Regions from separate parts of the Flavobacterium magnesitis genome, predicted to be linked through region 1. Evidence: riboswitches for the same ligand, from Rfam matches in the RefSeq annotation. Region 1 holds a riboswitch; each other region holds the start of a gene.
The links. Region 1 has a riboswitch for cobalamin ahead of AAGV33_RS07845 (PKD-like domain-containing protein). Riboswitches for the same ligand answer to the same signal wherever they lie in the genome.

Region 1 (4,293 bases):
AAACTCCAATGACTTTTGTTTTTCCAGAGCGTAACGAAGAAGCTATTTTGTTGGGCATATAATCCAAACGTTCGGCAACGGCTTTTACTTTTTTCTTTGTACTCGCACTTATTTCAGGATGATTACTCAACGCACGGGAAACCGTAGCAGGAGCAATTCCTAATTCTTTGGCAATATCGCTAATGGTTATTTTATTTTTCATTTTTCCGTAATCGTTTACGAAAATAGAATTTTATTTTGAAATAACGAAATTCAAGGGAGTTAAATTTTTGAAAAATAAGGATTGGAACTAATAAGAATAATTTATTTGTCATATAATATACCGCCATACCTTATATGGTCTTAATTTATTAAGTAAGATACTAGATAAGATAAAAAACTTATATGACTTATGTGGTTAAAAAAAACATATTGTTTAATTTTAATTACTTAAATAAAAAAAGCTCAAGATTTCTCCGGAGCTTTTGGGGCAATTTTTAAATTTTATTTATGGAAGATTCAAATCGGTAAATCCTGAAACTTCGGTAGAAACTTCTCCTAACCATCCACCTTCAGCTCTGTTGGAAGTATAGACTTTTACAAAATCGATTCCTTGTAATTTTACAGCATTACCATCTTTATCAACAGCCCAGTCAATGTTGATTTGTGCTTTTTCGTTAGTATTTGCCCAGTTGTCGCTATAACCCCATTCGTAAGGAAGATTAGACCAACTATTGCCACTACCTGCAATATTAGATTTTAGGAAAGTACCTTTAAAAGTAATAGTTGCTCCTTTCCATACTGGGTAATAAGCTTGTCTGTTAAAAGAATTTTTAGAGATATAACCTGTTTGCCCTTGGTTATCCGTCCAGCGAATGTAATTAGGCTCACTTGCATTGGTAGGTTCGGTTTCTGGTTTATAATAGGTCATTTCATAATTTTTAATGGTTGTTTCTTTGTTGTATTCAGAACCTGCAATCTCATACCATTCGTCATCGGCTTTTCCGTTTCCATTGGCATCATAAGAAACCATAATTGTACCTGGTTCTGCCCAGGTGGCAAGTGCGTTACTTTTTACAATAAAATCATTTCCTTCTTTGTTGACTACAGTGTGATCAAAACCAAATACTACATAACCACCAAAACCTCCAAGACTAACCATGCTATTACTCGTTAAGCTAGTTTCGGCTTTTACACGCATTGTTTCGTCTGTATCTTTAGTAGCTTTATCTGTGTCTTTATCAATTGCAGCGGGAAGCTTATTGACAGATTGCCCAGGGGCTGGAAGAAAATCAAATACCTGAGTGATTTTGTTCAAATAAGTTTTTTCATTTACTGTTACAGAGAAAATTTTAGCATTTTCGCCACCAGCATTTTTTGCTTTAAATTCAAGGTTGTAAGTTCCAGCTTCGGCAAAAACGTAAACTAAATTAGCTGTAGCGGCAATTTCTTCCCCTTCTAAAGACCATGAAAAAGTAGCATCATTAGCATTTTTTACTTCAGGTTGGATGCGAAGCCACTGCATTTTGTCAATTGTATAACCGCCATCTGGTTCTGTAAGGCCGATTTCTGGTGATGCAATTTCGTCATCAGAACATGCAGTTAAGGATAAGATTACGGATAGGGTAAAGAGAATTTTCTTCATTTTTTAATTTTAAAGGTTATTGTTTATTGATGTTTTTTAATTTGAAGAAATGCAGAATCACCTCACTCAAATAGTGCGGTTTTAAAGAGTTGAACTCTTTTTTAAGTACAGGAAGTTGGTTCTGTTTGTATGAAGTATTTTTAAATACAATGCATACAAACAGTGCTAAACCTCCATGTAATATAGATTTACATAGACGCATAAAGTTCTATTTTACTAAAAATAGTAGTATCGGAAAAAATGAAAACCAAATCTAAATTGGGTTCTTTTGTGTTGAAAGCTCTGATCCACGAAAGCTTCAGTTTATATGCAGTGGCAGGTCTCCTGACTTGTTCCCATTTTGAACCGCCTTCCCATCTCGTTTTGAAGCGAGACAGTGGCAAAAGATAAGATTTACTAGAAAATTTTATTTCTTAAAATCTGTCAAAATGTTGCATGGAACTTACAGTAACGGGCTTGTTCAGGATTTACACCTGATTCCCTCTTAGTTGACTCTACCGAAAAATAGAGCCAAACCATTGCGGGCGCAAAAGTAGGTAAACTTTTTGGAGTTAAAGAATTGTTTTATAAAAAAATAAGAGGTTTTTATTTTGGTTTTCAAATGCTGTAGCTTTCATTTTGACCTTAAAGCAAGAGCTAACTATTGAGTGTAATTTTTAAAACTATAAAATCTTCAGTGTTTGTAGGGATAGTTCTCTGTGTTTAATAAAATTTTATGTTAAATTTTTAAGATATTCGAAAATCAATTATTTATTTTTAGATTTGATGCAATAACAATTAAATGTGTTTTAAATGGCATTTGCAAATAAATATACTGATGTAGATCTTGTTAAACGTCTTCAGGAAGGTGAAGAAGATGCTTTGACTATTATCTATAAGGAATATTGGGAAATGATGTTTTTGGCAGCATACAATCTTGTTAAAGACAGATCGGTTTGTGAAGACATAGTTCAGGAAGTTTTTATTTCGTTGTGGCAAAGAAGAGCAAATTTGCAGATAAAAGTTTCTTTGAAAAGTTATTTGTATACCAGTACTGTTTACAAAGTGTATGATCATTTTAGCAAAAATAAAAAAATGGCGAAAGATGAGTTGTTCGACAATTTTGAAAGTAAAATTGAAACTTCTAATCCTGAAACCAAGTTAATGCATGAAGAATTAATTCATCTTTTAGATTCCATTATTGATACTCTACCGGATAAATGTAAAGAGGTTTATAAGCTGAGCAGAGAAAACATGTTGTCTAATAAAGAGATTGCAGAGCAATTAAATATTTCGCAACGCACCGTTGAAGGACATATTTCTAAAGCATTGAAAATTTTGAAAGAATCGCTTGGAGTAGCCGTAAGTGTTGAGTTTATCTTGTTTTTTTTAAAGTAAAAAAGCAATATGTGTAAAAAAAAGTAAAAATAATTACAAATAGAACAGGTGTGAAACGTTTTTTTGGAGACTTAGTTATATAAGCATACAAAAAACGAACAAATGAGTTTAAATCACCAACACTATTTTTCAGAATTAGTTAGTAAACTTCTCGATGGTTCTATTACGAAAGAGGAATTAGACAAACTGCTGAATTTCTTCTTAAATAATCAGGAAATCGAAAATTGGCCTGCTCACTTAGGATCCAAAGAAGATGTTCAGCAAAGAATGCATGAAAAAATCCGTTTGGAATTGAATTTCGATAAAAACGAAGCAACTAAAGTAATTCCGTTATACCAAAAGCCTTTCTTTAAATATGTTGTTGCAGCATCGGCAGTGTTGTTGATAACATTTACAGCTTTTTTTAATCAACAAAAAACAACTCCTGTTGTTGCAGCTGTTCCAAACAAAATTGAAGTTGGTACTGATAAAGCAATGCTAACTTTGGAAGATGGTTCTACTGTTGTTTTAGAAAAAGGTAAAACTTACAATAATAAAAACGTAAACAGTACAGGAAAAGAATTATTATACAACAAATCCAATTCGGGTTCCAAAAAAGTGGCGTATCATTATTTGACTATTCCAAGAGGCGGACAGTTTGCGATTACACTTTCTGATGGAACAAAAGTTTGGCTGAACTCAGAAACCCAATTGAAGTTCCCGGTACATTTTGTAGAAGGAAAAACCAGAGGAGTGGAACTAGTTTACGGAGAAGCTTATTTTGAGGTGTCTCCAAGTACAGCTCATAAAGGAGCTGGTTTTACAGTAACTCAGAAATCTCAAAAAATCCACGTAATAGGTACCGAATTTAATATAAAAGCCTACAAAGACGATTCGAATATTGCTACCACTTTAGTAGAAGGAAAAGTCGAAATGGAATTTGCTAATGTAAAGCAGAATTTAATTCCGAATCAACGTGCCAATTTTAATATTAAAACCAATAAAGTAAAAATAGCCAAGGTTGATGTCTACAATGATATTTGCTGGAAAAATGGTGTTTTTAGTTTTGAAGATAAACCACTGGACGAGATTATGAAAGTGTTGTCAAGATGGTATGATATTCAGGTTATTTTTGAAAACGAATCCATTAAAAAAGAACAATTTAATGGCGTTCTAATAAAAGATAGAAATATCGATGAAATTTTAAGATCTATTAAAAACTCAGGAATTATAAATAAATATGAATTTAAAAATAAAATTTTGATACTAAAATAAAAAAAAGAGGGGCAGTAGTTTAGATAATTTGCGGTTGC
Region 2 (4,293 bases), on a different contig from region 1:
CTATTCCATGTCCTTTTACCTGCCCCATATTAGTCATCATCCAGCGGAATAAATTCCCGGTTGGAGCAGCCACAATTTTGTCCTTGGTATTCGTATAATAGCCATCAACCTGAATAGAAAATTTATCAAAAAATCCTTTTGCTGGTAAATTATAAGTAAAACCAATATCGTACTGATTCATATATTCGGGTCTCAAAGTACTGGATCCAACCATTGTATAATACAAATCATTGAAAGTGGGCATTCTGAAAATGCGTTTGGCGAAAGCCCTTAAATTAAAATCATACTTTTTAAATGGAGTATAACCAAGAAATATGGCAGGAGTAAATTCGGTTTTGTCAGGTGGTTTGGCATTGTATTCCACCTCTTCTTTTACGTGAGTTCCAATAACACTACTCAAAATTTTAAATCCGCCCAATCTATAGGCTGTAGCCAATGAAACTAAAGTGGTATACCGTTGCGGAAAAGAAAATTGGGTTTGGATTCCTCTTCGGGTCGCATCAAGTTTGTTGTACTGAAAATCGGTAGAAAGTGAAACATCCCAACTAGGCAAAATACTGTACATATTTACTGCCGAAAAATAGGCTTCACTTTGATAATAACTATCGTCAGATTGAGCACTTTCAGTTACGGTTTCGCCTAAAACACTAGTAGTATCTCTGGCTATATAGTGCGTATAATCATAAGCATATTTTGCTCTTGCCTGAAATTTATATTTTTCTGTAAAGTCTTTAACTAAAAAAGCCTGAGTGAAAAAATTCTTGTCATTTTGCCTGAAACCATCCGAAAACTTATTCTCTACAATAGCTCCCGGCGCTCCTCTTTCGGAATCGTAATAATATACTTTGGCATCCCAGGAACCCTTATTTATTTTTCCATAAAGTCCTGATTCTATTCTGAGTGCTGTAATATCACTATTCATTCGGGTTGCAGTGGTATCATAAGCTACAGAACCATCCTGATTGTTTCTTTTGTATCTGAATTTATATTCTCCATTCGATTTTATAAATTCCGAACTCAAACTCAAACTGACTTTATCACTTAATTTTTGTTCCCATCTAAAAGACGGATCATTGTAATTGATAGACATGGTTTTGTATCGAACCAGTAGATTGCTTTTTTTATTACCTTCAAAAACAGGACGTTTCGTTCTTAAGTAAATGGTAGAAGCCGCTGCAAAGTCTTTTGCTGATTGGAAAATTTCACTTTTTTGACCGTTATACATTGTCAGGGATTCCATATCATCCAAGGAATATTTTCCTAAATCGGTCACTCCGTTTTGTGCATTTCCTAACTGAATTCCGTCATAAAAAACACCTACATGATGCGTTCCCATATTTCGAACATCAACCGTTTTAAGTCCGCCAAGTCCACCGTAATCTTTGATTTGGGTTCCGGCAAAATACCGAAGCGCATCTGCAACGTTGTGGCTGGCTAAATTTTCAAGTTGTTTTCCGGAAAGACTTTGTACTGGAATTACTTCCTGATACGGTGGTTTTGAATTGATTTTAACCTCTTTCAGAAGCTGTAAACTATCTTTAGCTACCTGAGAATGAAGTAAAAAAGGAACAAAAAGAATGAAAACGAAAAAAAATGTTTTTTTTGTATTACACATCACTAATTAAATTATAAAAACTCACTTTAGGATGTAATTATCAAGAAACATAAGAATTATTCCCGCTATAAAATAACAGGTTAATTGCTTGTCCTTTGACTTTATTCCTCGAAAGTCTTAAACTATATAATTGTGGCAGGTCTCCTGACTTGTCCCATCTTTAAACAACCTTCTCATCCGCCGGGGCGAACAATGGCATTAGTAACGTTTAAAGACTTTTACTAGAACTTACAGTAGCGGGTCTGTTCAGGATTTGCACCTGATTCCCTTTTAACTATTTTTTCTTAAAAATCCAGAAAAAACAGACCAAAATCTGGCGCAAAGTTAATACTAACTTTAATAAAACAAGTATGATAAGAAGTATAAATTATGTATTGAAAACCTAATCTTCAATAAATCAATTAGATTGGCTTTAAAAATAGAATATTAAACCGTTTTTAAAGCTTCAATTAAGCCGTCAATATCTTCTTTAGTATTATAATGACTGAAGGAAATACGCAAACTTGGTTTTTTAATTAAATCATCAGAAAGTATTTCGGCTAATACATGAGAAGGTCGAATGCTTCCGCTCTGGCAAGCACTTCCACGAGAAACGGCAATGCCTCGCATATCCAAATGAAATAAAATCATTGCTGTTTTTTCCTCTGAGAAAGGCAATAAAACATTGATAATATTATAAAAACCTTCGCTCTTTCCGTTGATTTCAAAACCTGGGAAGTTTTTTTCTAATTGCTCAATCAGATAATTTTTAACAGCAGTGATATGCTCTTTTTCGGAATCTAAATTCGAATATGAAATTTCTAAAGCCTTTGCCATTCCTGCAATTTGATGTACCGCTTCGGTTCCTGCACGCAAACCTTTTTCTTGTTCGCCTCCATAAAAAAGAGGTTGCAATCCCGAATTTTTTCTAACAAATGCAAATCCCACTCCTTTAGGTCCATGAAATTTATGCGCACTTGCCAAAACAAAATCCACAGCAATGGTTTGCAAATCCAATGGCATTTTCCCCATCGATTGCACCGTATCCGAATGAAACAAAGCATTATACTGCTTGCAGATTACACCTACTCGCTCCAAATCTAAAGCAGTACCAATTTCGTTATTAATGTGCATTAAACTTACCAATGTTTTTACTTCCTGAGAAAGCAAATCAGACAAATGAGTCAAATCGATTGTACCATTTGGCAACACATTAACATAATCTACCTGAATAGAAAATTCTTTTTGCAAAGCCGTAATAGCCAGTAAAACAGCATGATGTTCTATTTTACTGCTAATGATTCGTTTGACTTGCAAATCCTGAACTGCCGAACGCAAAATCCAATTGTTTCCTTCTGTTCCTCCAGAAGTAAAAATAATTTCCTGAGCATTTACATTCAGTTGTTTGGCAATAGATTTTCTGGAAAGTTCCAATCTGTTTTTAGCATTTCGCCCAAAACTATGCGTTGATGAAGGATTTCCATAATCTTCCGTCATTATTTTAGTCATTTCTTGAATAACTTCTGGTCGGATTGCAGTAGTAGAGGCGTTATCGAGGTATATTTTTTTCATTGTTGCAAAGTTATAAAATATCAATTATCAAAAGCGGAATAAAATTTGTCATTTTTTGCCTATTTTTGTCAAAATTTTTAAGATGAAAAAAGCCCTAAGCCTATTGGTTTTATTAGCACTATTTAACGCTTGCGATGATGGAGATTTAACTCAAGAAGATATTAGCTTTGAAGACGTTACCTCAACTCAAAGTTGTAGTACTAATGATATTATCTACAAACTAAAAGAAAAAGAAGCCTTATTACTGGAAATTCCTGAAACTAATTTCCCTACTGAACTTACTGCTGATAATGAGACGGTTGAGTTAGACATCAGTACTACAACTAATAGAGTAGTGTATCGTTTTTACAACGGAACAGTAACCTCTAACAATATTTGTGAAACTATTGCTCCAGCAACTCCTGTTATTACCGACCAATGGACAGCTACAGCTGGTAAAATAAGAATTGTAACTAGTGCTATTATAGAACCTAATAATGAAGCAAATAACAGTACAAAAATTACAGGATATAACCATAACATTGTGTTAAAAAATGTAACTTTTGCAAAAGCTGTAGGGACACAGGTGTACGAAACATTTCCTTTTGGCAATTACAAATCTATAATTACACCTCTACCATTTAATTTTGATCAGACATTAGAGAAATGTACTTCATCTAATGAGATATATAATTACACCACTAGCGCAGCTTTAATCTTAGACATCGATCCAAGTTTAATTGCAAACGAAGTGACACCTCTTAATACACCAAGAACAGGACTTATAGGAACTACTACAAACGTATTCATCTATCGTTCATTTACAGGCGGAGGTTTATTAACTGGTGATTATTTTTGCAACGATACTACTCCTACTACTCCTGTACTTAATCAACAATGGGATGGTAAAGCGGGAGTAAGTGGCGAAAGCGGTATTATTGAAGTTACGACAACAACTAATGGCCCAACTAGTTTCAAACACACTATAGTACTTAAAAAAGTTTCTTTACAAAAAGGAATTAGTAATTTTACTCTTGGAGATAGTTATATTCTAGGAGAATTATTTACCACAACTAATTAATTTCTATAATCTAGAAAATAAAAAAACGCTCATTTGGACTATTCAAATGAGCGTTTTTTGTAAGTTG
Region 3 (4,293 bases), on a different contig from region 1:
GTACAGCTGCAAAATTTGAATCATAAAAAGCATCTGCTCTTTGATCAACATATTGATAGCTAATATTGAAAAATGTTCTAATTGTGGGTTGATAATCCACTGAGGCATTGGCTTTGTGCTTTGGAATACGCTGACTAAAAGTTAAGGCTTCCTCAAATTGAGTAAAAGTATAATTTCCATTCAATCTTAATTTATCTGACAAAATATAAGAAAACATGGTTTCAACACCTCTTACATTATTCTTTCCTTCAACATTTATATAACTAGAAACATATCCAATGGTGTTATTTTGTTCTCTATAAAAAGCTACTGAATTAATATTTAATTTTTCGTCTAATAATCCCAATTCAAAACCAGCCTCTAAAGTGCTGTTTTTTTCCGGAGTCAAATCTAAGTTACCCGAAAATCCATCGTATAATTGATACAAACTTGGCGTTATATATGCTGTACTGTATGAAGTTATTAATTTTAAAGGAATTTCACTGAAAGAAAATGATGGATTGATATTGTAAACAAAATTACTTCCGTATTTACTATGAACATTCAATCGAGCTCCAGTATTGATATTTAATCCAAAATCAGAATTATAAACAGCAGTTACATAAGGATCAATCAAATTAAATTTAGCCACTTCATCTGAAAGTTGACTATACAAACCATTTATTGACATATCAAAAAACTGAAACTGAGCTCCTGTTACAATAAATAATTCAGATGCAATTTGATATTTATTAAATGCATCTACATTTACATTTCTAGATTTATAATCTGTTAAACTTCCACTAAAAGATGCTCTATTCATCAAACTAGCAGCTGTATTAACAATTAACTCCCCTTTATTATATGTGTATTTTGGAGAAAAACCTACACGATATTGTTCTGACTTATTAAAATTATTTGCATTATCTACAAATGAAGCAGCATCAAAATCATTTTTAAGTCGGTCGTAATTCGCAAAAAAATCAAAACTCAATTTTTTTGTTGGCGTAAAGCCAAATTTTACTAAACCATTTACTCTTGAAAAACTATCCGCTTCAAAAGTATCTGTATCTAAAGCTGGTCTAGCTTCCGAAATACCAGTAGTTTCAGTACTATTTAAAGATGCAAAATAGTTAAACTTCTCGGTTCTTCCATTAAATGAGAATCCTTGATTGTAATCCTGAACTGAATAATCCTTGTCTTTTGCATCCGTTTGTGTTCCTAAACTCATGTAAACATTTCCTGCAACAGCTTTTTTTTCTGCTTTCTTAAGGGTAATATTAATTACTCCTGTAGCAGCTCCAGAACCATAAAGCGTGCTGGCTGCTCCTTTCATTATCTCAATGCTTTCTACTTGTTGTACAGGAATTAAACGTAAATCGTAATCTAAATTAATTCCCGAAGCATCAGTTACAGGAACACCATCAATCAAAATTAATGTCTGACGATTACGTCCTCCTCTGATATAATAACTCAAATTTTTCCCAGGACTACTTTGATTTCCATTAACTTCAACCCCTGCTACAGTACTCAAAACCTCAGCTATGGATTGTCCTGGTCTTTTTTTCAAATCCTCAGATGTAATTTTCACAATCACTTTTCCTGATTTTTCCTTTGGCAAAGCAAATTTAGAATCCGAAATAACCACTTCCTCTAGTTCATTGGTTACTGGAAGCACAACTCCTTTTTTTTGCGCAAAAGCACAAGCACTTACTAATACGAATAACGCACTAATACGAACGATTTTTTTGTTCATTTTAAAACAATTAATAACAGTTTTTTCTGTTACATGACTAATAAATGGGAGAAAAGCATAGAATAACCCATACCCAAACCTTTTTTCCCGAAAGTTTGATACTCGATGTAATAGGCAGGTCTCCTGGCTTGCGTCTTGTTGTTTACCTTCCCATTTTAAGTTGGAAATCAGAAATACGAAGTAAGAAGTATTAAACTTCTAACCTCTAACTTCTAACTTCCCACCTTCAAACAGTGGTTTTGTAGATAACAACAAGCTTGATAGCTTACAGTTGCGGGTACAGCTCAGGTATTTAACCTGATTCCCTTTTAATGCTCTTTTTCGATAGAAAAACAACAACCTCAATACGGCGGCAAAGATAAAACTTAATTCAGCTAAAAATCAAATTTATATCGATATTTGATTAAGCACATATAAAAAACTAAAAACCAGCGAAATAAATAACTTCAATTCAAGTTATAATTCTATTTTTATGACAGCTCCAAAATCTACTTTATTAGTAAAAGCATCTTTCAATGGCAAATTTGAAATGGCACACAAAATACTTCGGATTACTCCGGCGTGGGTAACAATCACTATTTTTTTCGAATTATATTCTGAAACAAGTGTCGCCAAAAAATCAGTTACACGATGGTGTAAAGCAACGAAAGATTCGCCATTAGGAACGGCTACATTCACAAAATCGGTCATCCAGGGGGTGAAATCAGCTTCGGGAATAGCATCCCAATTTTTCATTTCCCAATCGCCAAAATTCATTTCCATCAGCCTCGAATCGACACTAATTGATGGCGATAAATAATTGGCCAAAAGCATACAACGAGATAATGGACTCGAAAAAACAATTGCATCCGATGATATTTGTTTCTTTATTGATTTAAAAGGTTCTAAAAAAGGTTCTTTCAAATCCACATCGGATTGTCCATAACAAATGCCTTTTTCGCAAGTTGTTTCGGTATGCCGAACTAAATAAACTTCCATATTGCAATACTTGACAGATAAAAAACAACTTCACAAACTTGTTGTGTTGCACCAAGACAATCACCAGTGTAACCGTCTATCCATTTTTGGAAATAACGAGCCAGAAAAAATCGGAATAAGAAAACGGGAATTAGAACTAAAAGTATTTGCCAGAAAAAAACAGCCAATATTAAAAGTGGTAATAATCCAAACAAGAAAGCGCCAACTACTTCTCTCCATGTAAAATTTTGAGCAATCGGTTTGCTTTTGCTAGTTGCATCTTCTCTTGAATATTGATGCGTAAAAACAATTGATATTGCAGCTAGACGGCTCAGAGCATGAGCACTCATAAAGAGAAGAAAAATTCCAAAATTTAAATTCCAAATTCCGAAACCAAAATCTGGTATTTGAGTATTGTTTGTTAATTGAACCAAACTCTGAAACTTTAATAAAAACAGTAAAACTAAACCAATCGCTCCATACGCTCCTATAGCACTGTCTTTCATGATTAAAAGAATCTTTTCTTTGGTCCATCCGCCACCAAAACCATCACAAACATCAGCAAAACCATCTTCATGAAAAGCACCTGTAACTAGAATACTGGTAATCATCGAAAGCACTACAGCAATTTCAATAGAAAAAATTAAGGTAGAAAGATAGAAAACCACAAAACTTATTCCTCCTACAATCCAGCCTATTAGAGGAAAATACCTCGAAGCTTTGTTTAAATAATCTGGATGATGATTGATGTTTTTAGGGCAAGGAATTCGGGTGTAAAATAGCAATGTCGTAAAAAATATATGGAGTTCTTTTTTCATTATTTTGTAAATTCTTTAAATCTAAAATCTCTTTTCTGCTTTCTGAATCTGCCTTCTGCTATCTACTTCTCACTCACACCAGCACTTTCAAAACTTGCCATCTCGTTTAAAAAAGCCACAGCCGATTCAATTATTGGAAACACAAGCGCACAACCCGTTCCTTCTCCTAATCTCAAATCGAGTTGTAAAACAGCTGAAACCCCCAGATAATCCAATAGTTTTTTATGTGCTTTTTCTGCCGATTGATGGCTAAAAATAGCGTTATTCATTATAGCAGGATTTTTTTTGAAAGCCACTAAAAAAGCAACACTGCAAATAAAACCATCTACTAGAAAAATCATATTCTGTTGGTAAGCCTCAAGCATTCCACCTGCCATTTGCAAAATTTCAAAGCCTCCAAAATAAGCCAAATAACTTTCTAAATCGTTCTCTCCTTTATAATTTTCAACTGCTTTTCTTAGAATATCAATCTTAAATTGCAGTTTCTCGTCATCAACTCCTGTGCCTCTGCCTACGCAATCTTCAATAGAAAAATTACAAATCACACTCATTAAAACCGAAGCTGTAGCCGTATTGCCTATTCCCATTTCGCCAAAACCAATACAATTGCCTCCTTGTTTTGCAATGGCCGCTACAATTTCACTTCCTTTGCTAAAACACAAATTCATTTGCATTTCGGTCATCGCTGGACCGTTTAAAAACGAATGTGTTCCTTTATCAATCTTAGCCGTAATTAATTCGGTATTCGACGGAAAATCATAATTCACACCTGCATCAACAATT

Region 2: another riboswitch for cobalamin. It lies ahead of AAGV33_RS13680 (TonB-dependent receptor); the one in region 1 lies ahead of AAGV33_RS07845 (PKD-like domain-containing protein).
Region 3: another riboswitch for cobalamin. It lies ahead of AAGV33_RS10110 (TonB-dependent receptor plug domain-containing protein); the one in region 1 lies ahead of AAGV33_RS07845 (PKD-like domain-containing protein).

What each region holds. Positions count from the first base shown of each region.
Region 1 covers NZ_JBCFQK010000009.1:15,491-19,783, reverse strand. The annotation lists gene AAGV33_RS07850 (LacI family DNA-binding transcriptional regulator) at 1-202, opposite strand, end outside; gene AAGV33_RS07845 (PKD-like domain-containing protein) at 488-1,624, opposite strand; cobalamin riboswitch at 1,922-2,159, opposite strand; gene AAGV33_RS07840 (RNA polymerase sigma factor) at 2,417-3,001, shown strand; gene AAGV33_RS07835 (FecR family protein) at 3,104-4,255, shown strand.
Region 2 covers NZ_JBCFQK010000023.1:29,815-34,107, forward strand. The annotation lists gene AAGV33_RS13680 (TonB-dependent receptor) at 1-1,615, opposite strand, end outside; cobalamin riboswitch at 1,733-1,941, opposite strand; gene AAGV33_RS13685 (cysteine desulfurase family protein) at 2,042-3,166, opposite strand; gene AAGV33_RS13690 (hypothetical protein) at 3,249-4,226, shown strand.
Region 3 covers NZ_JBCFQK010000013.1:30,493-34,785, forward strand. The annotation lists gene AAGV33_RS10110 (TonB-dependent receptor plug domain-containing protein) at 1-1,735, opposite strand, end outside; cobalamin riboswitch at 1,832-2,095, opposite strand; gene cobC (alpha-ribazole phosphatase) at 2,192-2,713, opposite strand; gene AAGV33_RS10120 (adenosylcobinamide-GDP ribazoletransferase) at 2,698-3,510, opposite strand; gene cobT (nicotinate-nucleotide--dimethylbenzimidazole phosphoribosyltransferase) at 3,573-4,293, opposite strand, start outside.